Streptantibioticus cattleyicolor NRRL 8057 = DSM 46488: one gene and its partner. The protein of the gene in region 2 interacts with the protein of the main gene of each other region in a pairwise test. Links are inferred from orthologs where the notes say so. Each region holds a gene or a part of one and is shown on either strand. Other genes may lie near its edges.

What was found.
Region 1: the proteins of leuS (region 2) and ligA interact in binary tests that used the Escherichia coli proteins (3 or more experiments, as listed by UniProt). The link is inferred for Streptantibioticus cattleyicolor NRRL 8057 = DSM 46488 from one-to-one orthologs.

What each region holds. Positions count from the first base shown.
Region 1 is NC_017586.1:4,622,327-4,637,126, reverse strand. What follows is about bases 5,450-8,386. They hold ligA (NAD-dependent DNA ligase LigA), read right to left. Parts: upstream 8,030-8,386; coding sequence 5,870-8,029; downstream 5,450-5,869. Other genes in these bases: SCATT_RS20405 (methionine synthase), read right to left, coding at 8,057-8,386; SCATT_RS20415 (putative bifunctional diguanylate cyclase/phosphodiesterase), read right to left, coding at 5,450-5,673. In the rest of the region: Asp-tRNA(Asn)/Glu-tRNA(Gln) amidotransferase subunit GatB, read right to left, coding at 1-1,159; SCATT_RS20430 (hypothetical protein), read right to left, coding at 1,181-1,423; Asp-tRNA(Asn)/Glu-tRNA(Gln) amidotransferase subunit GatA, read right to left, coding at 1,420-2,913; Asp-tRNA(Asn)/Glu-tRNA(Gln) amidotransferase subunit GatC, read right to left, coding at 2,919-3,215; more of SCATT_RS20415, read right to left, coding at 3,337-5,449; more of SCATT_RS20405, read right to left, coding at 8,387-9,112; SCATT_RS20400 (SDR family oxidoreductase), read right to left, coding at 9,133-9,822; SCATT_RS20395 (LOG family protein), read right to left, coding at 9,878-10,417; SCATT_RS20385 (hypothetical protein), read right to left, coding at 11,064-11,666; SCATT_RS20380 (DUF6531 domain-containing protein), read right to left, coding at 11,666-14,800. UniProt on the Escherichia coli protein: DNA ligase that catalyzes the formation of phosphodiester linkages between 5'-phosphoryl and 3'-hydroxyl groups in double-stranded DNA using NAD as a coenzyme and as the energy source for the reaction.
Region 2 is NC_017586.1:1,736,370-1,751,673, forward strand. What follows is about bases 5,336-8,776. They hold leuS (leucine--tRNA ligase), read right to left. Parts: upstream 8,416-8,776; coding sequence 5,536-8,415; downstream 5,336-5,535. Other genes in these bases: SCATT_RS07505 (MerR family transcriptional regulator), read right to left, coding at 5,336-5,351; SCATT_RS07515 (S53 family peptidase), read right to left, coding at 8,654-8,776. In the rest of the region: SCATT_RS07485 (pyridoxamine 5'-phosphate oxidase family protein), read left to right, coding at 1-71; SCATT_RS07490 (ComEC/Rec2 family competence protein), read right to left, coding at 119-2,623; SCATT_RS39375 (ComEA family DNA-binding protein), read right to left, coding at 2,620-3,252; SCATT_RS07500 (DegV family protein), read right to left, coding at 3,768-4,613; more of SCATT_RS07505, read right to left, coding at 4,773-5,335; more of SCATT_RS07515, read right to left, coding at 8,777-10,657; SCATT_RS07525 (glycosyltransferase 87 family protein), read left to right, coding at 11,269-12,567; SCATT_RS07530 (MFS transporter), read right to left, coding at 12,578-14,050; SCATT_RS07535 (helix-turn-helix transcriptional regulator), read left to right, coding at 14,155-15,117; SCATT_RS07545 (histidine phosphatase family protein), read right to left, coding at 15,299-15,304.

The DNA of each region.
Region 1 (14,800 bases), 2.9 Mb from region 2 along the record:
CAAGTTCCACGCCGTCCTCGTTGGCCCGCCGGGCCAGCTCGCCCATCCACCACTTGCGGGCCTGGTCGGCCGGGGCGCCGGCGTCGATGGTGGCCACGATCAGGTCGATGGCGCCGGCGTTGAGCACCGACTGCATCTCGTGGTCGGAGATGCCCCACCGCTCCTTGAGGCGCTCACGGCGCACCCGCGGCAGCTCCGGCAGCCCGGCCCGCAGCTGCTCCACCCACTCCCGGGACGGGGCCACCGGGACGAGGTCGGGCTCCGGGAAGTACCGGTAGTCCTCGGCCTCCTCCTTGATCCGGCCGGAGGTGGTGGAGCCGGTGTCCTCGTGGAAGTGGCGGGTCTCCTGCACGATGGTGCCGCCGGAGCCGAGCACCGCCGCGTGGCGCATGACCTCGAAGCGCACCGCCCGCTCCACCGAGCGCAGCGAGTTGACGTTCTTGGTCTCGGAACGGGTGCCGAACTTCTCGGTGCCGTTGGGGCGCAGCGACAGGTTGACGTCGCAGCGCAGCTGGCCCATCTCCATCCGGGCCTCGGAGACGCCCAGCGCCCGGATCAGCTCGCGCAGCTCGGCGACGTAGGCGCGGGCGATCTCGGGGGCCCGATCGCCGGCGCCGGTGATCGGCTTGGTGACGATCTCGATCAGCGGGATGCCGGCCCGGTTGTAGTCCAGCAGCGAGTGCGAGGCGCCGTGGATGCGTCCGGTGGCGCCGCCGATGTGGGTGGACTTGCCGGTGTCCTCCTCCATGTGGGCGCGTTCGATGCCCACCCGGAAGACCTCGCCGTCCTCCAGCGCGACGTCCAGGTAGCCGTCGAAGGCGATCGGCTCGTCGTACTGCGAGGTCTGGAAGTTCTTCGGCATGTCCGGGTAGAAGTAGTTCTTCCGGGCGAACCGGCACCACTGCGCGATCTCGCAGTTGAGCGCCAGGCCGATCTTGATCGCCGATTCCACCGCGGTCTCGTTGACCACCGGCAGCGCGCCGGGCAGGCCCAGGCAGACCGGGCAGACCTGGGAGTTGGCCTCGGCGCCCAGCTCGGTGGAGCAGCCGCAGAACATCTTGGTGCGGGTGCCCAGCTCGACGTGGACCTCGAGACCCATCACCGGGTCGTACGAGGCGAGCGCGTCCTCGTACGACACCAGCTCGTCAGTGACAGTCACGTTGCTTCCTTTTCTGACCCGTCAGCCGGCGAGCACGTCGTCGCTGTCGAAGCGGCGCAGCTCGCGGACGAGCAGGGCCACCCCGGTGACGATCGCGGCCCCGCTGACCAGTGCGTCGACCAGCTTGAGCGTGTCGGCCTCGCCGCGCGCGGTGCGGGCCTGCTTGATCACGCTGACCGCGCCGAAGAGCGTGGTGCCGATCGACAGGTAGGTGCCGGGCTTGGACTTCTTGAAGTTCTTGGCCTTCTGGAGCTTTCCACTCATAGGGTCGGTGCCTCCTCAAGCAGCGGGTGGCCCCAGCGTGCGGTGAAGGCGGCCTCCACGGCCGCACCGACACGGTAGAGGCGGTCGTCGGCCATGGCCGGGGCGATGATCTGGAGGCCGACCGGCAGGCCGTCCTCGGGGGCGAGCCCGCACGGCAGCGACATCGCCGCGTTGCCCGCCAGGTTGGACGGGATGGTGCACAGGTCGGCGAGGTACATCGCCATCGGGTCGTCGGCCCGCTCCCCGATCGGGAACGCGGTGGTCGGCGTGGTCGGCGAGACCAGCACGTCCACGTCGCCGAAGGCCCGCTGGAAGTCCTGGGTGATCAGGGTGCGGACCTTCTGCGCCGAGCCGTAGTACGCGTCGTAGTAGCCGGAGCTGAGCGCGTAGGTGCCCAGGATGACGCGGCGCTTGACCTCGGGGCCGAAGCCGGCCTCGCGGGTGAGCGCGGTGACCTCCTCGGCGGACCGGGTGCCGTCGTCGCCGGCCCGCAGGCCGTACCGCAGGCCGTCGAAGCGGGCCAGGTTGGACGAGCACTCGCTGGGCGCGATCAGGTAGTAGGCGGCGAGCGCGTACTCGAAGGACGGGCAGGAGACCTCGACGATCTCGGCGCCCAGTTCGCGCAGGAGCTCCACCGACTCGGTGAACCGCTGCATCACGCCGGCCTGGTAGCCCTCGCCGGCGAACTCCTTGACCACGCCGATCCGCATGCCCTTGACGTCACCGGCGCGGGCGGCGGCGACCACCGGCGGGACGGGGGCGTCGATGGAGGTGGAGTCGAGCGGGTCGTGGCCGGCGATCACCTCGTGCAGCAGCGCGGTGTCGAGCACGGTACGGGCGCACGGGCCGCCCTGGTCCAGCGACGAGGAGAAGGCGACCATGCCGTACCGGGAGACGGCGCCGTAGGTCGGCTTGACGCCGACGGTGCCGGTGACGGCGGCCGGCTGGCGGATGGAGCCGCCGGTGTCGGTGCCGATGGCCAGCGGCGCCTGGAACGAGGCGAGCGCGGCCGAGGAACCGCCGCCGGAGCCGCCGGGGATCCGGGTGAGGTCCCACGGGTTGCCGGTGGGGCCGTAGGCGCTGTTCTCGGTGGAGGACCCCATGGCGAACTCGTCCATGTTGGTCTTGCCGAGGATGACCACGCCGGCTTCCTTCAGCCGGCGGGTGAGCGTGGCGTCGTAGGGCGGGATCCACCCTTCGAGAATCTTCGAGCCGACGGTGGTCGGCACGCCCACGGTGGTGAAGATGTCCTTCAGGGCGAGCGGGACGCCGGCCAGCGGGCCGAGTTCCTCGCCGGCCGCGCGCTTGGCGTCCACCGCGCGGGCCTGCGCCAGCGCGCCCTCCCGGTCGACGTGCAGGAAGGCGTGCACCTTCTCGTCGACCGCGTCGATCCGGGCGAGATGGGCTTCGGCGACCTGCACCGCGGAGACCTCGCCGGAGGCGATCCTCTCGGCGGTGGCGGCGGCGGTGAGCCTGGTCAGATCCGTCATGTCGGTCAGTCCTCCCCCAGGATCTGCGGCACCTTGAAGCGCTGCTGCTCCTGCGCCGGCGCACCGGACAGGGCCTGCTGCGGGGTCAGCGACGGACGGACCACGTCCGGGCGCATGACATTGGTGAGCGGCAGCGGGTGGGAGGTCGGGGTGACGTCCTCGGTGGCCACCTCGGCGACGCGGGCGACCGCGCCGATGATCTCGTCGAGCTGTCCGGCGAAGTGGTCGAGCTCTTCGTCCTTCAGCTCCAGACGCGACAGCCGGCCGAGGTGGGCGACCTCCTCGCGCGTGATGCCAGGCATGCGGCGATCCTCAAGGGTGAGTGTGGTGAGTTTTCGCGCCAATCCTATGGCGGCGGCCCTCCCCGGGGCGAAACGGTTACCGGCGGCCCCGCGGGGCGGGCCGGCCGGCGCCCGGGTGCCGTCAGTTCACCACCTGGCCGGAGGAACGGTTGGCCACCGGTCCCGCGGACCGCTTCACCGGCTGTCCCTGGGCACCGCCCGCCACCGGTCCGGCCGGACGCGGCTGCGGTTCGGCGGCGGCCGGGTGGCGTGACGCGGACTCGGTCGCGGACGGCAGCGGCACGGCGGCGGCGGGCGGCAGCGGCGTGGCGGGCACGGGAGGGACGGGCGCGGGGGGAACGGGGGCGGGCGCGACGGCGGCGGAGGGTACGGCGGCGGAGGGTACGGCGGCGGGGCGCTCACCGCGCTGCCAGCCGCTCACCGCCCGGCTGCGCAGCCAGGAGGTGGCCTCCTCGGGCGGCATGGCGGCGGCCACCAGCCAGCCCTGGATGGCGTCGCACCCCAGGTCCCGCAGGTGCTCCCAGGTCTCGTCGTCCTCGACGCCCTCGGCGACCACCAGCAGCCCGAGGGAGTGGGCGAGGTCCACCGTGCAGCGCACGATCGCCGCGTCCTCGCTGTCCACCACGAGGCGGGCCACGAAGGAGCGGTCGATCTTCAGCTCGCTCACCGGCAGCCGGCGCAGGTGGACCAGCGAGGAGTACCCGGTGCCGAAGTCGTCCAGCGACATCTTCACCCCGTGCCCGGTCAGCCCCGCCAGGGTGTCGGCGGCCCGCTGCGGGTCCTCCAGCAGGACGTGCTCGGTGATCTCCAGCTGGAGCGCGGCCGGCGGCACCCCGTGCCGGGCCAGCCGGGCGGCGACCGACCCGGCGAAGCCGGGGGTGTGCACGTCGCGCGGCGAGACGTTGACCGCCACCGGCACCTCGATGCCCATCGCGCGCCAGCGGGCCACCTGGGCCAGCGCGGTCTCCAGCACGTACTCGGTCAGCTGCGGCATCAGCCCGGAGGACTCGGCGATGGCGATGAACTCCTCGGGGCTGACCCGGCCGCGCTCGGGGTGGACCCAGCGCAGCAGCGCCTCCAGCCCGGCGACCCTGCCGTCGAAGCCGACCTTGGGCTGGTAGTGCAGTTCGACGTCGCCGTGGTCGATGGCGCGGCGCAGGTCGCCCAGGAGACCGAGGCGGTCGGGGGTGTTGCCGTCCCGGGTGGCCTCGTAGACCTCGACGCCGCTGCGGCCCCGTTTGGCCTCGTACATCGCCACGTCGGCGCGGCGCAGCAGCCCCTCGGCGTCGACGGCGTGGTCGGGGAAGACGGCGACGCCGGCGCTGGCCTCCAGGACGAGGGTGAGGCCGTCGAGGTTGAGCGGGGAGCCGAGGGCGGCCACCAGGGTGCGGGCCACCCGCTGGGCCCGGGTGGGCGAGTCGCAGCCGGGGAGCAGCACGGCGAACTCGTCGCCGCCGAGCCGGGCCGCCTCGGCGCCGCGGGGCAGGGCCAGCCGCAGCCGTTCGGCGATCTGGAGGAGCAGCCGGTCACCGGCGAGATGGCCCAGGGTGTCGTTGACCGAGCGGAAGCGGTCGAGGTCGATCAGGACGAGGGCGGCGCGTTCCCCGTTGCGTTCCGCCTGGTCCAGGGCGGACCAGGTGCGTTCCAGCAGCCACTGACGGTTCGGCAGGCCGGTCAGCGGGTCGCGCAGTTGCTCCTCGGCGCGGGCCCGGGCGATCCACAGCGTGGAGTCCAGGGCGATCAACGGCACCGAGAACAGCGGCAGGAGCATCGGCATCCGGTCGGCGACCGCCACGATCAGCGGGGAGATGCCCAGCAGGGCGACACCGACCAGCGCCTGCCTGAGTAACGCGGTGCGGGCCATGGACGGCAGCCCGCCGGTGCGCGGCGCCAGGGAATACCACAGCAGCGCGCGGGTAGCCGCGAGGTAGCACATGGCGGTGACCACCACCGCGGGCAGCGCCGGCAGCGTCCAGCTCTCCGGCCGCCAGGGGTGCTCCACGGAAGGATGGTGTCCGGTGGCGGCCAGCACCGCGGCGGCGGCGGCGATGCCGAGCACGTCCACCGCGCCGTGCAGCAGCGCCTGTCGCCACCGGTGCCGGCGGGCGGCGCCGACCAGCACCACCACCGCCAGGCTGACCAGCACGGCCGGCACCCAGCCGTACAGCAGCAGCACCGCCACGGTGAGCGCGGCGCCCGATCCGGTGCCGCCCCACCAGCGGTCGCGGCCCAGGGCGACGAGGTGGCCGACGATGATGCCGGTCAGCACCGCCAGCGACCACCCCGGGGCGGCGCTCGGGAAAAGGGCGTGCCCGAGCACCGTCGCGTGCGCCACGCCTATCGCAAAGGCCAGTGCCGCGGCGGTCACCACTGCTCCGCGCAGCACCGCCGGGGGCACCAGCGGTACGGCGGACCACCGCTGGCGCGGCGCCGGTCCGGCGTTCTCCGTCGGTTTCATGCCCGTCCCTCTCACAGCCGGGGGTGCTGCGCCCATGGGTAGCCACGCCCGGCTGAAAGACTGATGCCCGGCAGGAGCGCCCCTCAACAGTAGGCCGCACAACCGCAATACGGGCACTGATCCCCGGTGGTTGCCCGAATGGAAACGTGCGTCCCCCATGCGTCTGGTATGTGACGAACGGGTGACCTGTGGCGGGTCAGGCGGAGGTGTCGACGGCGGCCTCCCGTGCGGCGTCCGCACCGCGCGTCAGCAGCACGTCGAACCCGGCCTCGTCGAGCACGGGCACCTTGAGCTGCACCGCCTTGTCGTATTTGGAACCGGGGTTGTCACCGACGACCACGAAGTCGGTCTTCTTCGAAACCGATCCGGTGACCTTCGCACCTGCTGTGGTCAGCGCTTCTTTCGCGCCATCCCGGGTGTATGCCTGGAGGGTGCCGGTGACGACGACGGTGAGCCCTTGCAGCGGACGGGGGCCGGAGTCGGAGCCCTCCTCGGTGAAACGGACGCCGGCGGCCCGCCACTTCTCGATGATCTCGCGGTGCCACTCCTCGGCGAACCACTGCTTGACCGAGGCGGCGATGGTGGGGCCGACCCCTTCCACCGCGGCCAGCTCGGCCTCGTCGGCGGCGGCGATGCGGTCCAGGTCGCGGAACTCGCGGGCCAGCGCCTCGGCGGCGACCGGGCCGACGTGGCGGATGGAGAGCCCGGTGATGACGCGGGCCAGCGGGCGCTGCCGGGCGGCGGCGATGTTCTCCAGCATGGCCAGGGTGTTCTTCTTCGGCTCGCCCTTGGCGTTGGCGAAGAAGGTGACCACCTTCTCCTCGCCGGTGGCCGGATCCCGCTTGGGCAGCCCGCTGTCGGGGTCGAGGACGTACGACTTGATGGGCAGCAGCTGCTCCACCGTCAGGTCGAACAGGTCGCCCTCGTCGCGCAGCGGCGGCTCGGCCGGCTCCAGCGGCTGGGTGAGCGCCGCGGCGGCCACGTACCCGAAGTTCTCGATGTCCAGGCAGCGCCGGCCGGCCAGGTAGTAGATGCGTTCCCGCAACTGGGCCGGGCAGGCACGGGCGTTGGGGCAGCGCAGATCGACGTCGCCCTCCTTCATCGGCTGGAGCGCGGTGCCGCACTCGGGGCAGACCGAGGGCATGACGAACTCGCGCTCGCTGCCGTCCCGCAGGTCGGCGACGGGGCCGAGGATCTCCGGGATGACGTCACCGGCCTTGCGCAGCACCACGGTGTCGCCGATGAGGACGCCCTTGGCCTTGACCACGTCCTGGTTGTGCAAGGTGGCGAACTCCACCTCGGAACCGGCCACCGTGACCGGCTCCACCTGGGCGTACGGGGTGACCCGGCCGGTGCGGCCGACGCCGACCCGGATGTCGACCAGCTTGGTGTTGACCTCCTCCGGCGGGTACTTCCAGGCGATGGCCCAGCGCGGGGCGCGGGAGGTGGAGCCCAGCCGGCCCTGGAGCGGGACCTCGTCGAGCTTGACCACCACGCCGTCGATCTCGTGCTCCACCGAGTGGCGGTTGTCGCCGTAGTAGGCGATGTACTCCTTGACCGCGGCGATGCCGTCGACCACCTTGAAGTGGGCGGCGGTCGGCAGCCCCCACTCGTGGAGCAGCTCGTAGGCGTGCGACTGGCGGTCGATGTCGAAGCCGCGGCGGGCGCCGATGCCGTGCACCACCATGTGCAGCGGACGGGAGGCGGTGACCCGGGGGTCCTTCTGGCGCAGTGAACCGGCGGCGGCGTTGCGGGGGTTGGCGAACGGCTTCTCCCCGGCCTCCACCAGCCGCGCGTTGAGCTCCTCGAACCGGGCCATCGGGAAGTAGACCTCGCCGCGCACCTCGACCAGCTCGGGCACCCGGTCGCCGGTGAGCCGGTCCGGGATCTCGGCGATGGTGCGGACGTTGGGGGTGATGTCCTCGCCGGTGCGGCCGTCGCCGCGGGTGGCGGCCCGGGTGAGCCGGCCGTGCTCGTAGGTGAGGTTGACCGCGAGGCCGTCCACCTTCAGCTCGCACAGGAAGTGGTACGGGACGCCGCCGAGGTCGGCGGCGATCCGCTCGGCCCAGGCGTCCAGCTCCTCGGGGGCGAAGGCGTTGTCCAGGGAGAGCATCCGCTCCCGGTGCTGGACGGAGGTGAACTCCGTCTCGTAGGACCCGGCGACCTTCTGGGTGGGCGAGTCCGGGGTGCGCAGCTGCGGGTACTCCTCCTCCAGCGCCTCCAGCGACCTGAGCAGCGTGTCGAAGTCGGCGTCGCTGATGACCGGCGCGTCCTTCACGTAGTACCGGAAGCGGTGCTCCTCCACCTGTTCGGCCAGCAGTGCGTGGCGTTCGCGCGCTTCGGCAGGGATGTCCACCGTTCGTCCTCCGTTGTCCAGGCCCGGTTACTCAGGGTCGTCGACCAGTGTCCGGGCGGCCTTGACGCAGTGCGCGAGCGCCGCGCGGGCGTAGCCGGGGGTGGCCCCCGCCAGCCCGCAGGCCGGGGCGACCACCACGGACTGCGACAAAGCCCCCGGTGAGAGCCCCAGACCACGCCAGAGTGACCGGACACCACTGACGCTACCCGCAGGGTCTGACAATGCGGCGGTGCCGCCCGCGGCGTCCGGCGCCGTCCCCGGGACGACCCCGGCGAAGAGCACCGTGCCCGCCTCGACGGATTCCCCGACGGCGTCCCAGTCACGCTCGGTGAGGAGGCTGAAATCGAACGAGATCCCCGTCGCGCCGGCCCGGCGCAGGAACGCGAAGGGCACGTCCGGGGCGCAGGAGTGGACGGTCACCGGCACCCCGACCGCCTCGATCACCTGGCGCAGCGCGCCCTCGGCGACCTGCCGGTCCACCGCGCGGTGGGTGCGGTAGCCGCTGGCGGTGCGGACGTTGCCGCGCAGTACGGCGGTGAGCGAGGGTTCGTCGAGCTGGAGGAGGACCTCGGCGCCGGGCACCCGGCGGCGTACCTCGGCCACGTGCGCCCGCAGCCCCTCGGCGAGCGAGGCGGTCAGGTCGCGGCAGGCGCCGGGGTCGCCGAGGGCCGCCTCGCCGCCGCGCAGCTCCACCCCGGCGGCCAGCGTCCACGGCCCGACCGCCTGGATCTTCAGCGGCCCCGCGTACCCTTGCGTGAACTCCTCCAGCGCGTCGAGGTCCTCGCCGAGGTAGGAACGGGCCCGCCGGGTGTCGCGTCCGGGACGGTCGCCGAAGCGCCAGCCGCTGGGCTCCACGCGCGCGTACAGCTCGACCAGCATCCCCAGGGTGCGGCCGATCATGTCGGCGCCGGGTCCGCGGGCGGGCAGCTCGGGCAGGAACGGCAGCGCCGGAACCTCCCCCACCGCGACCCTGGCGGCCTCCCGGGCGTCCTCCCCGGGCAGGGAACCCACCCCGGTCGCCGTCCCGGCGGCCGGTCGGTACGTCGTCTTCTGCGTGCTCACGTCATTCGCCTCGCTGCTCACGGTGGCAGCGTAATGCGCGGTCAGTGGCCCGGACGCACCGTGACGTCGTTGACCTCGGCGTCCCGCGGCAGGTCGAGCGCGGTGAGGATCACGGTGGCCACCGACTCGGGGTCGATCCACCGCTCGGCCCGGTAGTCCTTCCCCTCCTGCTGGTGGACCTTGGCCTGCATGGGGGTGGCGGTGCGCCCCGGGTAGACGCTGGTGACCCGCACCCCGTTGCCGTGCTCCTCCTGGCGCAGCGCGTCGGCGAGCGCCTTCAGGCCGTGCTTGCTGGCCGCGTACGCGCCCCACTCGGCGTGCGCGGTGAGCCCGGCGCCGGAGTTGACGAAGAGCACGTGGCCCCGGGCGAGCCGCAGTTGGGGCAGGAGCAGCCGGGTCAGCTCGGCCGGGGCGAGGAGGTTGGCGGCGAGGGTGCGCTGCCAGACCTTCGGGGTCAGCTCGCCGACCGTGCCGAGGTCGACGACGCCGGCGATGTGCAGCAGCGAGTCGAGCCGGTCGGGCAGTTCCTGGTGGCCGAAGGCCCAGGAGAGCCGTTCCGGCTCGGCCAGGTCGCCGACGAGGGTACGGGCGCCGGGGTGGCGCTCGGCCAGCTCCTTGGCCCGTCCGGCGTCCCGGGCCAGCAGCCACAGGTCGTCCCCGCGGTCGGCGAGGCGCTGGGTGACGGCGGCGCCGATGCCGGAACCGGCACCGGTGATCAGATGTGTGGTCATGGCCGCCATCGTCGCACCGGGACCGCCCTGACGTGCGCAGGGGCCCGCCCGCCGGCTACTGGACGCCGGCCGACTCCTCCAGGTACGCCAGCGCGCCGACCGGCTCCTCGGCGAAGAAGACCAACTCCGTCAGGGGCACCGGCAGGAACCCCTCGTCCTCCATCCGCCGGAACTGCTCCTTGAGCCCGTCGTAGAACCCCGCCGAGTTGAGCAGCACCACCGGCTTGTCGTGCAGCCCGTGCTTCTTCAACTCCAGGATCTCCGTCGCCTCGTCCAGCGTCCCGGTTCCCCCCACCATGATCACCACAGCGTCCGACCGGGCCAGCAACTGAGCCTTCCGCTCCGCCAGGTCGGCCGCCACGATCATCTCGTCGGCGTTCCCCCGCGCCTTGTCCTGCAAGAACTCCACCGACACCCCGACCAACCGCCCCCCGTTCTTCTGCACCCCGTCCGCCACCACCTTCATCAACCCCACGTCCGACCCACCCCACACCAACGTATGCCCGCCCTTCCCGACGAGCTCGGCGAACTCACGCGCGGGAGTGGTGTAACGCTCGGGAAGATCGGCGGCGGAGAGGAAGACGCAGATGTTCATGGGGGTACGGTAGCGCTCCCACCGGCGGCCGTTCATCGGCCGGCGAGCCGCCCACCGGTTCATACCGGCATCATCGGCACCGTTGAAGAGCGGCTTACTCCGACACACCGCTGGGGAGGAACGTGTGCTCGGCGGAGGGCAGCACGTAGTCCAGGATCTCCGATTCCACGTCTCCGGAGAGAACGGAGACGAGGAACTCGGTGCACGTCATCCGGAAGTGCTCCCAGAAGGGACCGCGCCCCTCGTTCACCATCACCGTCCAGTCGACGGGGTCCTGGCCCGGACGTACCAGCCAGTACAGGTTCCCCCCGTTGTCGGTGGTGGCCCAGGCGATGACGCGGCTGCCGTGCTCCCGAAGTTCCTCCGGCTTCTCCAGTCCGACCGACCAGAGCCCTTCAAGCTGATCACGAGCCCGTCGTTGTCTTCCAGCAGGTCGTAAAGTCCGTTCTGCGGGTCGGGCTCCAGGAGTGAGATGTGGAAGTCGAACTGGCCACCACCGTACGTGTCGATCAGCTCCTTGTAATCCCGCGGCAACGGCGTGCCCAGGCGGACTTCCACGGTCGCCCAATGCTTGGGCCGTGGTGTCACGCCCGGGGGGATCATGGCGGTCAGACGTGCGAGCGTCTCTGCACCGACGGAACCCATGTCAGATACCCCATGGGTTCGGATGGGGGGTGAGGCTCGGGTCCACCGACCAGATCAGGCGCGCTTCCAGGTCATCCCCCAGCAGTTCGACCAGTCTTTGTACCGCCCAGCCGTTCCAATAGACCATCCCGGGGGCGTGCGGAACCCTGAACGCAGGAAGCTCGACAGGAACCACGTCCGCCCGGAAGACGGCCTTCTTGATCTCACCGCTCCTGGTCGGCTTCGAGGACCTGCGTGGGTCGATGCAGTCGACCACCCTCTCGACGAGGTAGAGAAGCCAGTCGTCCGTCTCCCGGCCATCGATGCGCAAAGGCAGCAGACTCCCCGCGGCCAACAGTTCCTCACCGAGCAGGTCGGCGATGCGACGGCTGACGACAGGCGCGCCCGGATCAGGGGAAGGGAACTCCGTCGGCCGACATCGAGGATCCCCGTCCCACTCGGCGGAGACGTCGGTGGGGCGGTCCTCCGGGGAGCCGGAGCGCTGCCAGCGAATGATTTTCCTGAGCGAGCCGCTGAGCAGCAAGGTCCGGTAGTCGCCCCGGCTCGGCGACAGGCTAGGGAGCAGCCGGTACACCGCGAAGGCCGCGGATGGAATGTCAGACATCACGCCGTCCAGTAAGCGCTCGGCCCGGGTCGGCCGGTCGCGAGTTCATGCTCGATCTGCCGCCCGATACTACGCAACTCCTGACGGAGCCGTGTCCGGATGGCCCGTGCGCCGAGACCGTCCGCCTGGCCTTGTTCCACGACCCGGACCAGCCGGGCGTTGAGGCGTTGGAGGAAGGGCCCTCGGTGCGTGAAGTTGTGAGGCTTCGGGTGCCCCAAGGGAATGCCGTTGGCTGGATCGTTGATGTCGATCCCGTACCTGTCGAGAAGGTCGCTGCTCTTCTTGCCCCATCGCCACTGTCGGAAGTTTCTGCCGTTCGAGGGCACGATGTGAGCGGCTGCCTGACCGGGGCCTACCACTCGCCCTTCCCGAGCCATGTTCTTTCGGAGCCTGTCCGCGTTGGCCGTGCACGAAGCCAGACCTAAATAGTCGATCCACTCGAGGGGATTGGGCACATAGGCACGGTGATTCGGCCCTGCCGTCAGGCCCAGCGGATCAGGACTGGTGTAGAGGGCGGTGGATGGATCGTAGTACCGGAAGCAGTTGTAGTGCAGCTGTGTTTCCGGGTCGAAGTACTGGCCGGGGAACCGCAGCGGAGTATCCGCGGCGTATGCCTGTGAGTCGACGGGGGTGCCCCAAAGAGTGGCATCGCGCTGCCAGGCCACGTCCCCGAACTCGGAGACCAATTCAGTCGGTGTGCCGGCCAGATCTGTGACGATCGCGAAGAAGCGTTCATCGACGACATGGTCAGGAATCTCTGCCAGGCTTCTGCGCTCCGTCTGTGCGAGCGGACGTACGCCGTCGCGTTCCCAGGTGAGGGTGACCACCTCGGCGCCCGAGTCCGTCCAGGTGGTCTGTTCGACGAGGTCGGTTCCGTCCCAGGTGAAGCGCGTCTCCTCCTGGAGGCTCTCGCCGTCAGCGGCCACTTGCTGCTTGGCCACCCGACGGCCCATGGGGTCGTACAGGTATCGCCAGACCCGACCGTCCGGAGTCGTGACCTCGGTGAGCTGGTCGTCCGCGTCCCACACGTAGCGCCAGGTGTCAGGCTTTCTCGACAACCGCGTCTTCTGCCTTAGCACCACGCGGCCTTGCGCGTCGTATTCATAGCGGACACGTCCCGCTCTTCGCAGCAGGCCACGGCTGCTGACACGGTCGCCGTCGGAGTCATGGCGCACCGGGGTACTGGCATGCGCAACATCGCCGGCCGCATCGTAGGCATATCTCTCGGACCAGTTGGTCCCTGTCACCTCTGTGACCCGACTGAGGGAATCGAGGGTGAAGCGGCGCTCTCCACCGACGTGGTCGTCGATCAAGGTGAGATGGCCACCCGGACGGTACGAGAAAGCACGGTGGCGGAGCGTCTGCCGACGCTGGCCACCGTCACGCGCCTCGCGGTCGGCTGGTTGCGCTGGGCGAGTGAGGATCTGGGCCGTGAGTTGCTGCATCTCGTTCCATGTCTGGCGGAGTCGGATCTCTTGGCCGAAGACACGCTCGACCTCTCGGCCAACGCCGTCATGGACGAACGCGACATGATGGCCGGCCGAGGTGAATGAGACGGGGTGCCCGCCCGCGTCCCACACCCAGTGGCTGACCACACCGGTCGGGGTACGCCGCTCCACTCGACGGCCGAGTCGGTCGTACGTGCTGGCAAGCTTTCGACCGTTGCAGACTTCGGCCAGTACCCGGCCCAACGGATCGCGGACGAGTTCCAGATCCGCGTCCTCATTGGTCGCTCGCACCAGCAGGCCGCTTCTGTCATAGGTGAACCGCGCCGCACCATGCGGTCCGTGTTGGTATGTGACGTTTCCGAGCAAGTCGTATGCGTAATGCACGGTCTGTGCGAGTGAGTTGGTGCGTGCCGTGAGTTGTCCCGCGGCGTCGTAGGCGTAGTGGGTCGTCGAACCGTTGAAATCCCTTTCACCGGTCAAGCGGCCAGCCGGATCGTAGTCGTAGGTCCATGTGAGCCCGCGCGCGTCCGTCACACTCGTGAGCCGCAATTCGGTGTCGTATCCGAACTCGATCCGTGCCCCGTCCGGCCCCGTGCGCGCCGAGACCAGGTCGAAGTGTGTGATCTCGAACAAGGTGACACCGCCCCCGGCCTCGGTGTGGGAGACCAGGTTGCCTTCGGCGTCCCACTCCCACAGCTCGGCAGAGCCATCCGGGAGAGTGTGCTCCACAGGCTTGCCGTCGGCGGACCATACCTGCCGAGTCTCGCCGCCAAGGGGATCGACGACCGAGGTAATGCGTCCAAAGACGTCCCGGACGCATCGGGTGGTGTGGCCCGATGGGTCGGTGATCGCGATAGGCAACCCGGCGGGGTTGTTCGTCACCCGGTGCTCCGCACCGAGCGCGTCGGTCACCGCCACCGGGGCACCTGCCTCGTCATAGGCGAACTCCGAGCGAGCGCCAGCCGGATCGATCGTCAGCAGTCGGTTGCCCCGCTCGTCGTAGGTGTGCCGCCAGACCTGCCCCATCTCCCCAGTGACGCGGGTAGGAAGACAAAGCTCGTTGTATTCGATCGCTATCTCGGAGCCGTCAGGGTGGACGAGCTGGGCGAGATTATCCGCCTCGTCGTAGTGGAACCTCGTTGTCCGCCCCAGCGGATCCGTCACGCCCACCAACAACCGGTTGCTCTCGTCCCACTCCCGCACCGTCACATTGCCCAGCGGGTCCGTCTCGCGGATCAGGCGGTAGGCGTCGTTGTGCTGGTAGGTGGAGGTGTGGCCGAGGGAGTTGGTGAAGGTGGTGGTGCGGGTGGTGTCGTCATAGGTGAAGGTGGCGGAGAGGAAGCCGTCGGTGCCGGTGGTGCGGATGACGCGGCCGGAGGGGTCGTAGGTGTAGTTGAACGTGGTGCCGTTGCGGTCGGTCCAGCTGGTGACGCGGTGGTCGTCGTCGTAGGTGAGGCGGAGGGGGAGGCCGGAGGAGTTGAAGACTTCGGTGAGGTCGCCGGAGGTGTCGTAGCCGTAGCGGACGAGGGTGGTGTCGGTGCCTGGGCCGTCGGTGTCGAGGAGGCGTAACGCGGTGATGCGGGGCAGGTCGGGGTGGCGGTCGACGGCTATGCGGTAGCCGCCGTGGTGGGTGATGAGGGCGGGGGTGTCGTCGTCGGCGTAGGTGATGTCGATGCGGCGGCCGTT
Region 2 (15,304 bases):
TCCAAGCCTGGGGCACCGTCGCGGAAATGGCCGACCGCACCCTGATGCGCGACGGGCGGTGGCTGTTGTGACCGCCGCGCCGTCCGCCCTCCGGGGAGCGGCGTGACGACCGGTGGCCTCATGACGCCCCCTTCACCACGCTCGCCGACAAGGCCGGCGGACCGGCTCCCGGGACGGGGGCGTCCCGGCCGGTCACGGCGATCGACCCCGCGGTGTCGGTCCGCAGCACGGTGGCGCCCTGGGCGTGGAGGGCGTCCAGGGTCCGCGGCGAGGGGTGGCCGTAACGGTTGTGGGCGCCGCAGGAGATGAGGGCGAGGCGGGGCCGGAGCCGGGCGAGGAGCGCCGGGTCCTGGTGGGCCGAACCGTGGTGGGCGACCTTGAGGACGTCGGCGCGGGGCAGTCCGGGGTTGCGGGCCAACACCTCCTGCTGCGCGGCGGGTTCGAGGTCGCCGAGGAGCGCGAGGGTCAGCCCGGCCACGGTGACCAGCAGCGCGACGCTGGCGTCGTTGGGGCCCTCGTCGGGCAGCTCGGCCGGGGCCGGCGGCGGCCAGAGCACCTGCCACTCCAGCGCCCCCAGCCGGCGCCGCTCCCCCGCCGCCGCCCGGACCAGCGGAACGTGGGCCGCCGCGGCGGCGCGGACGACCGACGCGGCCTCCGGCGCCGGGCTGTCCAGCGTCGTCGTCTCGATCGCGCCGACCGCGCGCCCACGCAGCACCCCGGGGAGCCCGGCCACGTGGTCGGCGTGGAAATGGGTGAGGATCAGCAACGGGATCCGGGTGATCCCCAGGGCCCGCAGACAGCGGTCGGCGAGGACCGGATCGGGCCCCGCGTCCACCACCACCCCGGTGCCGGAACCGGAGTTGAGCACCAACGCGTCTCCCTGGCCCACGTCGCACACCACCATCCGCCACCCCGGCGGCGGCCACCCCGTGGCGAACCGGGTCAGCGGCGCCGGACGCACCACGGCCACCAGCAACGCCACCACCAGCGCCGCGTACATCCACGGGCGCGGCCGGATCCGCCGGACCAGCCCGACGGCGGCCACCGTCACCACCGCCAACAGCAACCCGCCCCGCCAGCCCCCGGGCCACCCCAGCCGCGCCCCCGGCAGATCCGCCCCGGTCCGGGCCACCCAGGCCACCCACCGCACCGGCCAACCGGCCAGCCACGCCAGCGCCTTGGCGGCCGGCAACGACACCGGCGCCACCGCCAGCGCCGCGAACCCGGCGACCGTGGCCGGCGCCACCGCGACCTCGGCCAGCAGGTTGCACGGCACGGCGACCAGGCTGACGTGCGCGGCCAGCACCGCGATCACCGGCGCGCAGCACGCCTGGGCCGCCGCTGCCGCGCCCAGCGCCTCGGCCGCCCGGGGCGGCACCCCGTGCCGTCGCAGCCCCTCCGCCCAGCGCGGGGCCAGCGTCAGCAGCGCCCCCGTCGCCAGCACCGACAGCGCGAAGCCGAACGACCGCGCCAGCCACGGGTCGGCGAGCACGAGCACCAGCACGGTGGCGGCGAGCGCCGGCAGCAGCGAACGGCGCCGGCCGGTGCCGATCGCGGCCAGCGTGATCAGCCCGCACACCGCGGCCCGCAGCACGCTGGGCTCCGGCCGGCACAACACCACGAACCCGGCGGTCAGCACCGCGCCCAGCACCGCCGTCCGCCGCAGCGACAGCCCCGACCGGGCCGCCAGCCCGCGCCGTTCGGCCCGGGTCGCCAGCGCGGGCGGACCGATGAACAACGCCAGCACCAGCGTGAGGTTGGCGCCGGAGACCGCCAGCAGGTGCGACAGGTCGGTCGCGTCGAAGGCCGCCCGCAGATCCGGCGGGACGCCGGAGGTGTCGCCGACCACCAGCCCGGGCAGCAACGCCCTTACGTCCGGCGCTAGTTGGGCGGTCGCCGCCCGCAGCCCGGCCCGCAGCGAACCGGCCACCCGGTGCAGCCGCGACGGCCCGGCGATCACCCGGGGCGCCCCGTGGACCACCGCGAGCGCGGCGATGTCGTCACCGGGGCGGTCGGACCGGTCGAGGCGCGCGGTCAGCCGCAGCGTGGTGGAGGGCAGCAGCCGCAGCCACGCGTCGGCCCCGCCGGGCGGCGACCGCTCGCCGGATCCCCCGGACCGGCCGGAGCCGCCCGGCTCGGCGATCAGCAGCACTGGGGTGCGCACGGTCGTCGTGACGCCGTCCGCGGCCACCCGCACGGCCTCCGCCCGGGCGACGACGACCGGCGGCGCGGGCATGGCGTCGGGCGGACGAGCCGAGGTCCGGTGCGGGTCCCCGGTGAGCGTCACGTCCACGGTGGCCTCGGCCCCGCGGGCGGCGAGCCGGGGGATCGGGCCTCGGTGGAGCGCCGTTGCGGCCAGCCCCGCGGAGCAGGCCGCCGCGCAGGCGCACAGTGCCGTGGCCACGGCCACCCCGGCGACGCCCGACCGCCCGTCACCGCCCCGGCCGCGCAGCCGTACCCACACCGCGAGCGCCACCGCCAGCGCGCCGGCCGCCACGGCCGCCGTCCACCGCCCCGGCACGCCGAGGGTCACGGCGGCGGCGCCCCACGCGGCGCAGGCCGGCGGCACCAGCCGCAGATCCGCCGGGCCCGTGGTCTCCTCCGGCGAGGTCCCGGTGGTCATGGCCGCACCAGGGGTTCGAGCGTCTTGTAGCGGCGGTCGCCCACGCCGGGGATCCGGCGGAGCTGCGTGACGGAGGTGAACGGGCCGTGCTGGGTGCGGTAGTCGAGGATGTGGCGGGCGAGGACGGGGCCGACGCCGGGGAGGGCGTCGAGTTGTTCGAGGGTGGCGGTGCTGAGGCTGACGGGACCGGCTCCGGGCACGGAACCGGTGGCGGCGGAGGGACCGGCGGGGCCGACGGCCGGGTCCGGGGGCGCGTCGGGCGGGGCGGGGCCGCCGACCCGGATCTGCTCGCCGTCGACGAGGAGGCGGGCGAGGTTGAGCGCGCCGGTGTCCGTACCGGGCACCGCGCCGCCCGCGGCCTTGAGGGCGTCCACCACCCGGGATCCGGCGGGCAGTCTGGCCACCCCGGGCCGGCGTACCCGTCCCGCGACGTCGACCACCACCGTGGCCGTGGCCCGGGCCGCCGTCCCCTCGGACGCCCCGGCCGCCCGCGCCACCACGGGCGCCCCGCCCCGCACCACGGCCGGGACCTGCACCGTACGCGGACGGCCCGCCCAGAAGTGGTGCACGGCGAAGGCGACGACCACCACCAGCACCCCCGCCAACGCCACCACCGTGCGCGGCTCCATCCCGCACCTCAACCGCACCCACACCGGAAGGCGTTCGGTGAGCGCGACCCGCCACGCCGGAAGGCCCCGGGGCGACGCGGCCCCGGCACCGCCCGAAAGCCTCGGTGCGGACGCCCGCGAGGGTCCCGGCCGGAAGTCCGGCGGCGCTCCGGTCACCGGCTCCCTTCCCGGTCCGGACGCCGGTTCCGAAGCCGGCCCGCCCTCTGGCGGGGGCTTCGCCCCGGGCGTCGACGCGGACCACGGCGCGGCCTTGGCGGCGGGCGCCCTGGCAACGCCCTCCGACCACCCCGGCCCCGGTTCCGCCGGGTGTCCGGCGGCGCGGGTGAGGAGCGCTCGGGCGCGTTCGTTCGTCGGCGGAGGGGGCGGCGGGGCGGTGGGTGGTGTGAATCGGGTGACCATGGCCCGACGGTAGGGCGGATCGGGCGATGTCGCTCGGGTGCGCCAAATTCCGTGGATTACCGGCGAGTTGTGGACAACTTCGTCACCCTTGCCGGGGAACGTGCCGGCGGACGGGGTCAGCGCGGGGAGACGACGGCGCCGAGGAGGCCGGGGCCGGTGTGGGCGCCGATGACGGCGCCGACTTCGCTGACGTGGAGGTCGACGAGGCCGGGCACGTGGTGGCGGAGGCGTTCGGCGAGGGCCTCGGCGCGTTCGGGGGCGGCGAGGTGGTGGACGGCGATGTCGACGTCGGCGTGGCCGGCCCGTTCCACCACGATCTCCTCCAGTCGGGCGACGGCCTTGGAGGCGGTGCGTACCTTCTCCAGCAACCCGATGCGTCCGTCGGCGAGTTGGAGGATCGGCTTGACCGCGAGGGCGGAGCCGAGGAGGGCCTGGGCGGCGCCGATCCGGCCGCCGCGCCGCAGGTAGTCGAGGGTGTCCACGTAGAAGTAGGCGGAGGTGGCGGCGGCCCGCTTCTCGGCGGCGGCCACCGCCTCGTCCACCGTGCCGCCGGTCTCGGCGGCCTCCGCGGCGGCCAGCACCGGGAAGCCGAGCGCCATGGCGACCATGCCGGTGTCCACCACCCGTACCGGCACCGGCGCCGACCCGGCGGCCAGCCTGGCGGCGTCGTAGGTGCCGGAGATCTCGGCGGAAAGGTGCAGGGAGACGATGCCGGTGGCCCCGGCGTCGGCCGCCGCGCGGTAGGCGGCGGCGAACTCCTCCGGACTCGGCCGGGACGTCGTCACCGGTCGTCGGCGTTGCAACGCGACGGCGACCGAACGCGCCGAGATCTCGGTGCCCTCCTCCAGCGCCTGGTCACCGAGCACGACGGTAAGCGGAACAGCCGTGATGTGGTGGCGGGTCAGCGTCTCGTTCGGCAGGTAGGCCGTGGAATCGGTGACGATGGCGACATGGGCGGACATGAGCGGGAGATTACCGGCCGCAAGCGGAGCCCGACAGTGGCCGGCTGGTCCGATCACCCGCGCCGGACCTCGCACGACGCCCGGGCCGGACCCGCACGTCGTCCGGCCCGGTCCGCGCACGCCGCACACCCCGGGCCCCGGACGTCACCCATGCCGGGCTCACGTCCGGTCGAGCCGCGCCCGGTCCTCCGGTTCCGCCGGGAGCCAGTGCCGCAGGGCGGCGGCCTCCACCTCGATCTGGCGGCCGAGGGCGGTGAGGTCGTCGTCGGCGTGGCGGCGGGCCCGGTCCTGGGCGGCCCAGCGCAGCGAATCGGCCGAATGGGTGAGCCGGGAGGTGCGTTCGCGCAGTTCGGGGAGGCGGGCGGCGAGCCGGGCACGGTCGGGCTCGCGTTCCAGCGTCCGCAGTTCGTCGTCGAGGGCGTGGGCGTGGTGGCGCAGGCGTTCCAGCAGGCCGAGGGCTTCCTTCAGGGACGGGTCGGCCGAGGCGCCGGATTCCAGCGCCTCCCGGGTGGCGACCACCGAGGTGCGCAGCCTCAGGCGGAGCGCGGCGACCTCACCGGCCGCGCCGGGCTGGGCCCGCCGGGCGCGCAGCGTGGTCTCCTCGACCATGCGGCGGGCCTGCGCCCCGGTGCGTTCCACCCCGCGGCGCACCGCGCGGACCGTCCTGACCGCGGCCACCGTGCCGGCCGCCACCAGCAGCAGGAAGACGAGGGCGATCACACCGGCGACGGCTTCCATCGGCACTCCTCGACACGTCGGTCAGTCACGGCGGCGGAACCGCCCACGGCGAAGCACTCGGCCCTCCTCCACGGTAAACGACGGCGGGCGGGACGAAGGTTCCCGCGAACCCTCGTCCCGCCCGTAAGACGGCGTCAGACCTTGTCAGCCCGTGTCAGACCCTGTCGGGCCGTGTCGTTCCGGCTCACGCCGGGACGATGTTGACCAGCTTCGGCGCCCGCACGATCACCTTGCGGATCTCCGCGCCGCCGAGCGCGGCGACCACCGTGGCGTCGGCCAGCGCCAGCTTCTCCAGCTCGGCCTCGGTGATGGCTGGCGGCACCTCCAGCCGGGCCCGTACCTTGCCCTTGATCTGCACGACGCAGGTGACCGTCTCGTCCACCACGTAGGCCGGGTCGGCCACCGGGTAGTCGGCGTAGGCCAGCGAGGACTCGTGGCCCAGGCGGCGCCACAGCTCCTCGGCGATGTGCGGGGCGAGCGGGGCGACCAGCAGCACCATGGTCTCGGCGACCGTACGCGGCACCCGGGGCAGCTTGGTGAGGTGGTTGTTGAGCTCGGTGGCCTTGGCGATCGCGGTGTTGAACCGCAGCGCCGCCATGTCGGTGCGGATGCCGTCGATCGCCTTGTGCAGCGCCCGCAGCGTCTCCTCGTCCGGCTCCTGGTCGACGACGGTGGCCTCGCCGGTGGCCTCGTCCACGACGTTGCGCCACAGCCGCTGAAGGAAGCGGTAGGAGCCGACGACGGCGCGGGTGTCCCAGGGGCGGGAGACGTCCAGCGGGCCCATCGCCATCTCGTACAGCCGCAGCGTGTCGGCGCCGTACTCGGCGCAGATCTCGTCCGGGGTGACGGCGTTCTTCAGGGACTTGCCCATCTTGCCGTGCTCGCGCCGGACCTTCTCGCCCTGGTGGTAGAAGCCGTCCTCGCGCTCCTCGACCTCGGCGGCCGGCACCGGGAAGCCGCGGCTGTCCCGGTAGACGTAGGCGGTGATCATGCCCTGGTTGAACAGCCGCTGGTAGGGCTCGTAGGACGAGACGTGGCCCAGGTCGTGGAGGACCTTGTGCCAGAACCGGGCGTACAGCAGGTGGAGCACCGCGTGCTCGGAGCCGCCGACGTACAGGTCGACGCCGCCGGAGGGCTGCCCCTCGCGCGGGCCCATCCAGTAGGACTCGACCTGCGGGTCGACCAGCCGGTCCGGGTTGTCGGGGTCCAGGTAGCGCAGCTCGTACCAGCACGAACCGGCCCAGTTGGGCATGGTGTTGGTCTCGCGGCGGTAGCGCTTGGGACCGTCGCCGAGGTCGAGGACGACGTCGACCCAGTCCTCGTTGCGGGAGAGCGGGGTCTCCGGCGAGGTGTCGGCGTCGTCCGGGTCGAAGGTGCGCGGGCGGTAGTCGTCCACCTCGGGCAGTTCGACCGGGAGCATGGAGTCGGGCAGCGCGTGGGCGACGCCCTGCTCGTCGTAGACGATGGGGAAGGGCTCGCCCCAGTACCGCTGGCGGCTGAAGAGCCAGTCGCGCAGCCGGTAGTTGACGGTGCCCTCGCCGATGCCGCGCTCGGTGAGCCACTGGGTCATCCGTGCCTTGGCCTCCGGGACGGTCAGCCCGTCCAGGGAGATCTCGGCGCCGGAGGAGTTGACGATCCGGGCGTCGTAGGAGTCGAAGGAGTCGTCCCACCGCGCCGGGTCCTGGCCGCGGCCGTCGGAGGGCTCGACCACGCAGCGCATCGGCAGTTCGAAGGCGCGGGCGAAGGCGAAGTCGCGGGAGTCGTGGGCGGGGACCGCCATGATGGCGCCGGTGCCGTACCCCATCAGCACGTAGTCGGCGATGAAGACCGGGACCTTCTCGCCGTTGACCGGGTTGACCGCGTAGGCGCCGGTGAAGACGCCGGTCTTCTCCTTGGCGTCGGCCTGCCGCTCCACGTCCGACTTGGCCGCGGCCTGCTTGCGGTATGCGGCGACCGCCTCGGCGGGGGTGGCGTGGCCGCCGGTCCACACCTCGTGGGTGCCCTCCGGCCAGACGGCCGGGACGATGCCGTCGACCAGCTCGTGCTCGGGGGCGAGCACCATGTAGGTGGCGCCGAACAGGGTGTCCTGGCGGGTGGAGAAGACGGTGATGGTGGCGTCGCCGTCGCCCTGGAGGTGGACCGGGAAGTCGATGCGCGCGCCCTCGGAGCGGCCGATCCAGTTGCGCTGCTGGAGCTTGATGGCCTCCGGCCAGTCCAGCACGTCCAGGTCTTCCAGCAGCCGGTCGGCGTAGGCGGTGATGCGCATCATCCACTGGCGCAGCTTGGCCTTGAAGACCGGGAAGTTGCCGCGTTCGGAGCGGCCGTCGGCGGTGACCTCCTCGTTGGCCAGGACGGTGCCGAGCCCCGGGCACCAGTTGACCGGCGACTCGGAGGCGTAGGCCAGCCGGTACTCGCCCAGGACGTCGGCGCGTTCGACGGCGGTCAGCTCGTCCCAGGGCCGGCCGTCCGGGGTGGGGCGGGCGCCGGAGGCGAACTGCTCGACCAGCTCGTCGATGGGGCGGGCCTTCTTCGCCTGGGGGTCGTACCAGGAGTTGAAGATCTGGAGGAAGATCCACTGGGTCCAGCGGTAGTACGCCGGGTCGATGGTGGCGAAGGAACGGCGCTGGTCGTGACCGAGGCCCAGGCGGCGCAACTGGCGGCGCATGGTGGTGATGTTGGCCTCGGTGGTGATCCGGGGGTGGGTGCCGGTCTGCACGGCGTACTGCTCGGCGGGCAGGCCGAAGGCGTCGAAGCCCAGGGTGTGCAGCACGTTGTGGCCGGTCATCCGGTGGTAGCGGGCGTAGACATCGGTGGCGATGTAGCCCAGCGGGTGGCCGACGTGGAGCCCGGCACCGGAGGGGTACGGGAACATGTCCATGAAGAACTTCTTGGGGCGCTCGACGACCTCTGCCGGCCCGCCGAGGTCACCGCCGCCGGGGTTGGGGGCCTGGAAGGTGCCCTCCCGCTCCCAGAGGTCCTGCCAGCGGGCCTCGATCTGTGCGGCCATGGCGGCGGTGTAGCGGTGCGGCGCTGCCGCCTCGGCGGCAGGGGTGGTCTCGCTCATGTCCCTCGAAGCTCCATCGATGTCATGACAGGCGTACGCCCGGCCTGCCTCCCCGGATAACGAAAAATCCCCTCGCACAGGAGGGGACGCCGCACTGACATGTTCGGAAGGTCAGTGCGGCCTGCTAAGCAGAAGGCGCACGGCACGCATGGGGTCAGGGTACCCCAGGGCGGGAAGGGCCCGCACCGGACATCCCGGTACGGGCCCTCGCGCCGGGTGTGCCACCCGGTGGGTACCGTCAGTGACGGCGCGGCACGTAGCTGTTGACGTAGCCGGCCGCCGGGGTGCCGACGCCGGTGACGTTGTCGTAGCCGACGGTGGCGTTCAGCGAGCTGTCCTTGCCCAGGCTGCGCAGCGAGGTCAGCAGGCCGCCGGAGGCGTCGATGCCGTTGGCGTAGTCCATCCGGATCACGCCGAGGCCCTGGCCCTGGCCGAGCGGGTGGTCGGTGACGTCGTGGTAGGCGGCGGTGCCGTACCGGTCGTAGATGCCGGGGTTGGCGAAGCCGATCGGCACGCCGCCGCGGGCCTGCTGGGCGAGGGCCTGGATGGCGGAGATCACCGGAGCGGCCAGCGAGGTGCCGCCGATGCGGTACTCGCTGTACTTGACCGACTTGTCCGGGAAGGTCTGCGACTGGCCGACCAGGAAGCCGGTGTTCGGGTCGGCGATGGCCGCGATGTCCGGGACGACGCGCTTGGGCGCCGGGCCGTCCTGCTTGCTGAGCGCGTCAGGGACGACACCGCGCTGGTAGAACGGCTGGTCGACGGTCCTGCTGGTGCCGCCGCCCGCGCCGGAGGTGTAGGCGCCGGGGAAGTTGTCCCAGCTCTGGCCGTCCTTGGACAGGGTCGCCTTGTAGGTGCCCCAGCCGGTCTCCCACAGGTACTTGTTCCCCTTGCCGACGGCGAGCGAGGTGCCGCCGACCGCGGTGACCCACGCGGAGTTGGCGGGGGTGTCCACCTGCTTGGTGCCGGTGTTGGCGACCTCGTCACCGTTGTCGCCGGAGGAGAAGTAGAAGCCGATGCCCTCGACCGCGCCCTGCTGGAAGATGTGGTCGTAGGCGGTGGCCACGTCGGGGGTCTCGTTGGCCTCGACGTCGCCCCAGGAGTTGGAGACGATGTCGGCGAGCCGGTTGTCGACGACCTTGGTGAGCGCGTCCATCAGGTCGGAGTCACCGCAGGAGGCGGCGCCGACGTAGGTGATGCGGGCGGCCGGGGCCACCGCGTGCACCGCCTCGACGTCGAGGGTCTCCTCGCCGTACCAGCCGGCCGCCTTGCAGGAGTCGATGCTGTTGTAGGCGCCGGGGAGGACCTGGCCGAACTGCCCCGGCCTGTAGGGGGCGTCGCCGTTGCGCTTGGCGTACTCGGCCGCGTCCTTGGCTATGTAGGGCGAGGCGTAGGCGTCGGTGATGGCGATGGTGACGCCCTTGCCGGTCCACTTGCCGGCGCCGTAGGCGGCGCGCAGCTGCTTGCCGGTGTAGCCGTGCACCGCGTAGGGGGCCTTGACGCCGTAGGAGGAGGGCAGGCTGCTGTTGGTCTTCGAGCCGTAGTACGTGGAGAACGGACCGGCGTTCTTGAAGACGGCCTCGGGCGGCGGCAGCGTGTCGCCGGGGGTGGCGCCGGACGGCCGGGCGGCCGAGGTGGCGGCGTCGGTGGTGTTGTCGTGGCGGGCCAGCTTGGGCGCGTTGTCCAGGCCGGAGACGGTGAGCACGGCGTCGGCCACCGAGGCGGGCACGGAGGCCGCCTTGGCCGGCGCGTGGTAGACGCGGCCGTCCTTGGTGTAGTTGTGCAGGTCGGTGCCGAAGGCGCGCTGGACGGCGGCCTTGTCGCCGCTGACGGCCACGTAGTGCTGGGTGGTCGCGGTCACGGTGAGGCCGGCGGACTTCAGCCAGCGGGTGACGTCGGCGATCTGCTGCGGCGTGGCACCGAAGCGGGCCTGGGCCTGCTTGGCGGTCAGGTACTTGCCGTACAGCGGGGACTTCGGGTCGGAGACGGCCTGGGCGTAGGCGGCGAGGCCCTTGGCGTCGCGGCCGGCCAGGTAGACCCGGGCGTGGACGGTGGTCGAGGCGGCGGCGGAACCGTGGTCGGCCCGGGGCGTTGCCCACAGCGGCTTGGTGGTGGTCAGCACCAGCCGGTCGTGCGGGGCGGCCTGGGCCGAAGGTATGCCCAGCGCCAGAGCACCGGCCACCAGCGGCAAGGTCGCCGCCGCCGCCAGCCCGGCGCGAGTTCTGTGACGGTCAAGCTTCATGGAACCCCCAGCGATACGAAATGTCGCATGATGCGGAGCGCGATCACCGGATAACGGTGAGCCGCGCACCACAAAGCGAAACTCTGGCCCTGATCTGCTCACGTCAGGGACATGATTACTTCAAGAAATGGTCAAGTGCACGTAAAGCGCGGGGAGTTGGCCGAATCGACGGCAAGAGCGGCGCGAAGGCGCGACCGTGACGCGTGACACGCCGCGACGGTCAACGCACCGCGCCGTACAACGCGCCGCGGCAACCAACGTGCTGCGACATACAACACAAAACGGGCCACCCTCTCGGATGGCCCGTTCACTGTGGAGCTAAAGGGAATTGAACCCTTGACCTCTTGCATGCCATGCAAGCGCTCTACCAACTGAGCTATAGCCCCTTGTTCCGCTCCGCCGGGTTCCCCCGGCGACGTCCCAAACATTACACGGCCAGGGGGGTGGTTCGCCAAATCGGCCGGTGACCGCCGGCCGCGGGAGATCACCGGGCGGCGGCGGCCCTGCTGCCGGGCGGGGCGGCCGGGTACTGTCGGCCTTCCGTGCCGTCAGTGATCCCCGGGCCCACGGTGCCGTCCGCGCCCGGTCCGCCGACCCCAGGAGCCCACTCCGTGACCGCCGTGAGCGAGCCGCCCGCCCATGACCGCCGCCGACCCCTGGCGGGGCTGATGGCACGGCGGCCCACCGCGGTGGCCCTGGCGGTCTGCCTGATCTCGTTCGCCGTCTGCTGGGCCGCCCAGGTCCTGCTCCACGTCTCCATGATCGACCTGCGGGTCTACCGCGCCGAGGGGTGGACGGTGCGCACCGGCGGCGAGCTGTACGCCATGGTGGCCACCGAGGCCAACCTGCCGGCCACCTATCCGCCGTTCGCCGCGCTGCTGTTCGTGCCGCTGACCTGGTTCGGCGAGGGTGCGGTACGGGCGCTGGCCACCGCCGCCAACCTCGGGCTGCTGGTCGCCGTGGTCCACCTGTCGCTGCGGCTGGCCGGCCTGCCGCGCCGGATGCCGCGCGCCGCCGCGGTCTGCTGGACGGCCGCCGCCGCCGTGTGGTGCGAGCCGGTGTGGACCACGTTGCGGTACGGCCAGATTAACCTGCTGCTCGCCGCCCTGGTGCTGTGGGACCTGACCCGCCGGTCCGGCCACCGCTGGGCCGGGGTGGGCATCGGCGTGGCCGCCGGGATCAAGCTCACCCCGGCGCTCTTCGCGGTCCTCCTGGCGCTGACCGGGGTGGTGCTGGGGGTACGGCGGCTGCGCGGGGGGCGGCCGGTGTGGAACCCGGCGCTGCGCCGCGCGGCCGTGGCGGCGCTCGCCTTCGCGGCCACCGTGGCGCTGGCCGCGCTGGCGCTCCCCCGGGACTCGCGGCGCTTCTGGAGCGGCACGCTCTTCGCCGCCGACCGGGCCGGCCACGCCGAGGAGACCGCCAACCAGTCGCTGCGCGGCGTGGTCGCCCGACTGCTGCACACCGGCGACCCGGGCACGGTGTGGGCGGTCACGGCGGCCGTGGTCGGGGCGGCCGGGCTGGCGGTGGCGGTCGGCGCCGCGCTGGCCGGGCGGCGGCTGCCCGCCGGACGGGCCTGGGCGGCGTGCTCCTGCGCGGTGACCGCGCTGCTGGTCAGCCCGGTGTCGTGGTCGCACCACTGGGTGTGGTGCGTGCCGATGGTGATCGTGCTCGCCGGTGAGGCGGTACGGCTCGGTGACCGGCGGTGGGCGGCGGGGGCCGCGGTGACGGCCGTGCTGTTCTGCTCGTTCCTGCTGTGGGCGGTGCCGCACACCGGGCCGTTCCGCCCCGAACTCCACCAGAACCCCGGCCAGATGGCCTGCTCCGCGCTCTATCCGCTGCTGGGCCTGGCCTTCCTGGCCGTCGCCGCCGTCCGGACCACGGCGGCGCTGCGCACCACGCCGCGGCGGTGAGCCGTTCCGCTCACCTGCGGCGCCGTCCCGTCCCAGCCGCCGCCACCGCGGCCAGCACCACCGCCAGCGCCACCGTGGTGACCGCCAGCGCGTGCGCCGACCCGGCCGCGGCGCCGTGCGTCCCGGTGCCGGGGGCCAGCTCCAGGTAGAGCGAGCCGAACGTGGCGACGCCGATGAGCTGGCCGAGCTGGGTGACGGTGACCAGCAGCCCGCTGGCGTCGGCCGCGTCCTCGGTACGCACGGTGGCCAGTGCCCGGGTGAGCGTCGGGCTGTACGCGCCGCCCATGCCCAGCCCCAGCAGCACCAGCGCACCATGGAGCAGCGGGCCTCCCCCGCCACCGCCGCGCAGCGCGAACCCGCTCAGCAGACACGCCACGGCCGCCGCCAGCGCGCCCGCCGGGGCCAGCCACGGATGCCAACGCCCCGGCAGACGGCCCCAGTTGAGGCTGAAGGCGCCGAAGGCCACCGCGGTCGGGGCGAAGAGCAGCCCCGCGTGCGCCGGACGGTACCCCAGCCCGCCCTGGAAGTGGAGCGCGAAGGTGAGCAGGAACGCCGCGTTGGCCGCCATGGTCAGCCCGATCCGGGCCACCGCCACCGGCATCCCCGGCGCCCGCAGCACCCGGCCGGAGATCAGCGGCGCCCCGCCCCGCCGGGCCAGCCGCGTCTCGGCCACCGCGAACGCCCCGAAGCAGACCGCGCTCACCGCCAGCGACCCCCACGTCCAGGCCGGCCAGCCGTACTCCCGCCCCAGCACCAGCGGCACCGTCAGCGTGGTCACCGCTGCCCCCAGGGTGAGCAGCCCGGGGACGTCCAGCGGACGCGGCGCCCGGTCGCGTCCGCGCCGGTCCCGGGGGATCAGCCGGGGGCCGGCGGCCAGCAGCGCCACCCCGATCGGCACGTTGACCAGGAAGACCGGGCGCCAGCCGGTGCCGAACAGGTCGGCGTCGACCAGCAGTCCGCCGGCCACCTGGCCGACCACCGCGCCGGAGGCGATCACCGCGGAGAACGCGCTGAGCGCCCGGGCCCGCCGCGCCCCCTGGTAGGTGCGCTGGATCAGGCTGAGCACCTGCGGCAGCATCAGCGCCGAGCCGGCCCCCTGCACCAGCCGGAAGGCGATCAACTGCCCGGTGCCGGCGGCCAGTCCGCACGCCAGCGAGGCGCCGGTGAAGACCGCGAGGCCGCCCAGGAACGCCGCGCGGTGGCCGAACCGGTCGCCGAGCCGGGCCCCGGTGATCAGCAGCACCGCGTAGGCGATGGTGTAGCCGGCCACCACCAGTTGCAGCCCGGCGCCGGAGGCGTGCAGGTCGGAGCGGATGGTGGGGGCGGCCACGTTGACGATGAACGCGTCGAGCAGCGCCATGAACTGCCCGGTCAGCACGATCGCCAGCAGCCACCCCGGACGGGGCGGGGTGGCCCGGCGCCCGGCCGCCGGACGCGTACCGGAGCCGGCGGAGGGGGCACGGGTGAGGGTGGTGGGGTTCATGGCCTCCACGGTCCGGGGCGCCCGGTACCCGTGGTGAGAGCCCGCCGATGCTGGTACCAGCAGCACCTGGCAGCCCGCCGTGCGGCACGGCACGATGGCGCACCATGGGGGCGACGCGAGGGACCACGGCCGAGGGACGGACGACCGACGCGCGGGCGGTGCGCCGTACCGAACTCGCCGCCTTCCTGCGCAGCCGCCGGGCCCGCGTCACCCCGCAGGACGTCGGCCTCGCCCCGGGGCTGCGCCGCCGCACCCCCGGACTGCGCCGCGAGGAGGTCGCCCAGCTCGCCGGGGTCGGGGTCACCTGGTACACGTGGCTGGAGCAGGGGCGGCCGATCAACGCCAGCGTCCAGGTGCTGGACGCGGTGGGCCGGGTGCTGCGGCTGGACGCGACCGAGCAGGAGCACCTGTACCGGCTGGCCGGGGTGCCGTTCGTGGCCGAGGCGGTCCGCGACGAGGAGGGCCTGTCCGAGCAGGTGCGGACCGTGCTGGACGCCCTCGACCCGCTGCCCGCCGTGGTCTACAACGCCCGCTACGACATCCGCGCGTGCAACACCGCGTACCTGGACGTGTGGCCCGGCACCCACCTGTCCGACCGGCCCGAACGCAACGTGCTGTGGCGGCTGTTCACCATGCCCGAGTGCTGCGCGGCGCTGCTCAACCCGCACGAGGAGCTGCCGCGCATGGTGGCTCAGCTGCGGGCGGCCTACGGGCGGCACGTGGGCGAGCCGGCCTGGGAGACGTTCGTCGCCCGGCTGACCCGGGCCAGCGCCTCGTTCGCGCAGATGTGGGCCAGTGGTGACGTGGCCCCGCCCGGGTCGCAGATCAAGCTGGTGCGCACCGCCTCGGTGGGCGAGCTGCGGATGGTGACGACCTCGTTGTCCATCGACGGCCTGCCCGAGCACCGGATCGTGGTCTACGCCCCGGCCGACGAGGAGAGCCGGCAGGGCCTGGCGCGGCTGCGGGCCCTGTCCGACCCGCTGATCACGCACTGCCCGCACCACCGCGTCACCCTGTCGGAGGCGCTGGCCCGCAAGGAACGCAAAGAGAAGATCCCGTCCCCCTGAGGGGACGGGATCTTCCCGGACTGTGGAGCTAAAGGGAATTGAACCCTTGACCTCTTGCATGCCATGCAAGCGCTCTACCAACTGAGCTATAGCCCCTGGTGTTCCCGGCGGTTCTCGCTGCGAACGAGTAAGAGCTTAGCGGGTGACCTGCCCGAACGCGAAATCGCGGTCGGGCCGGCCGTCAGTC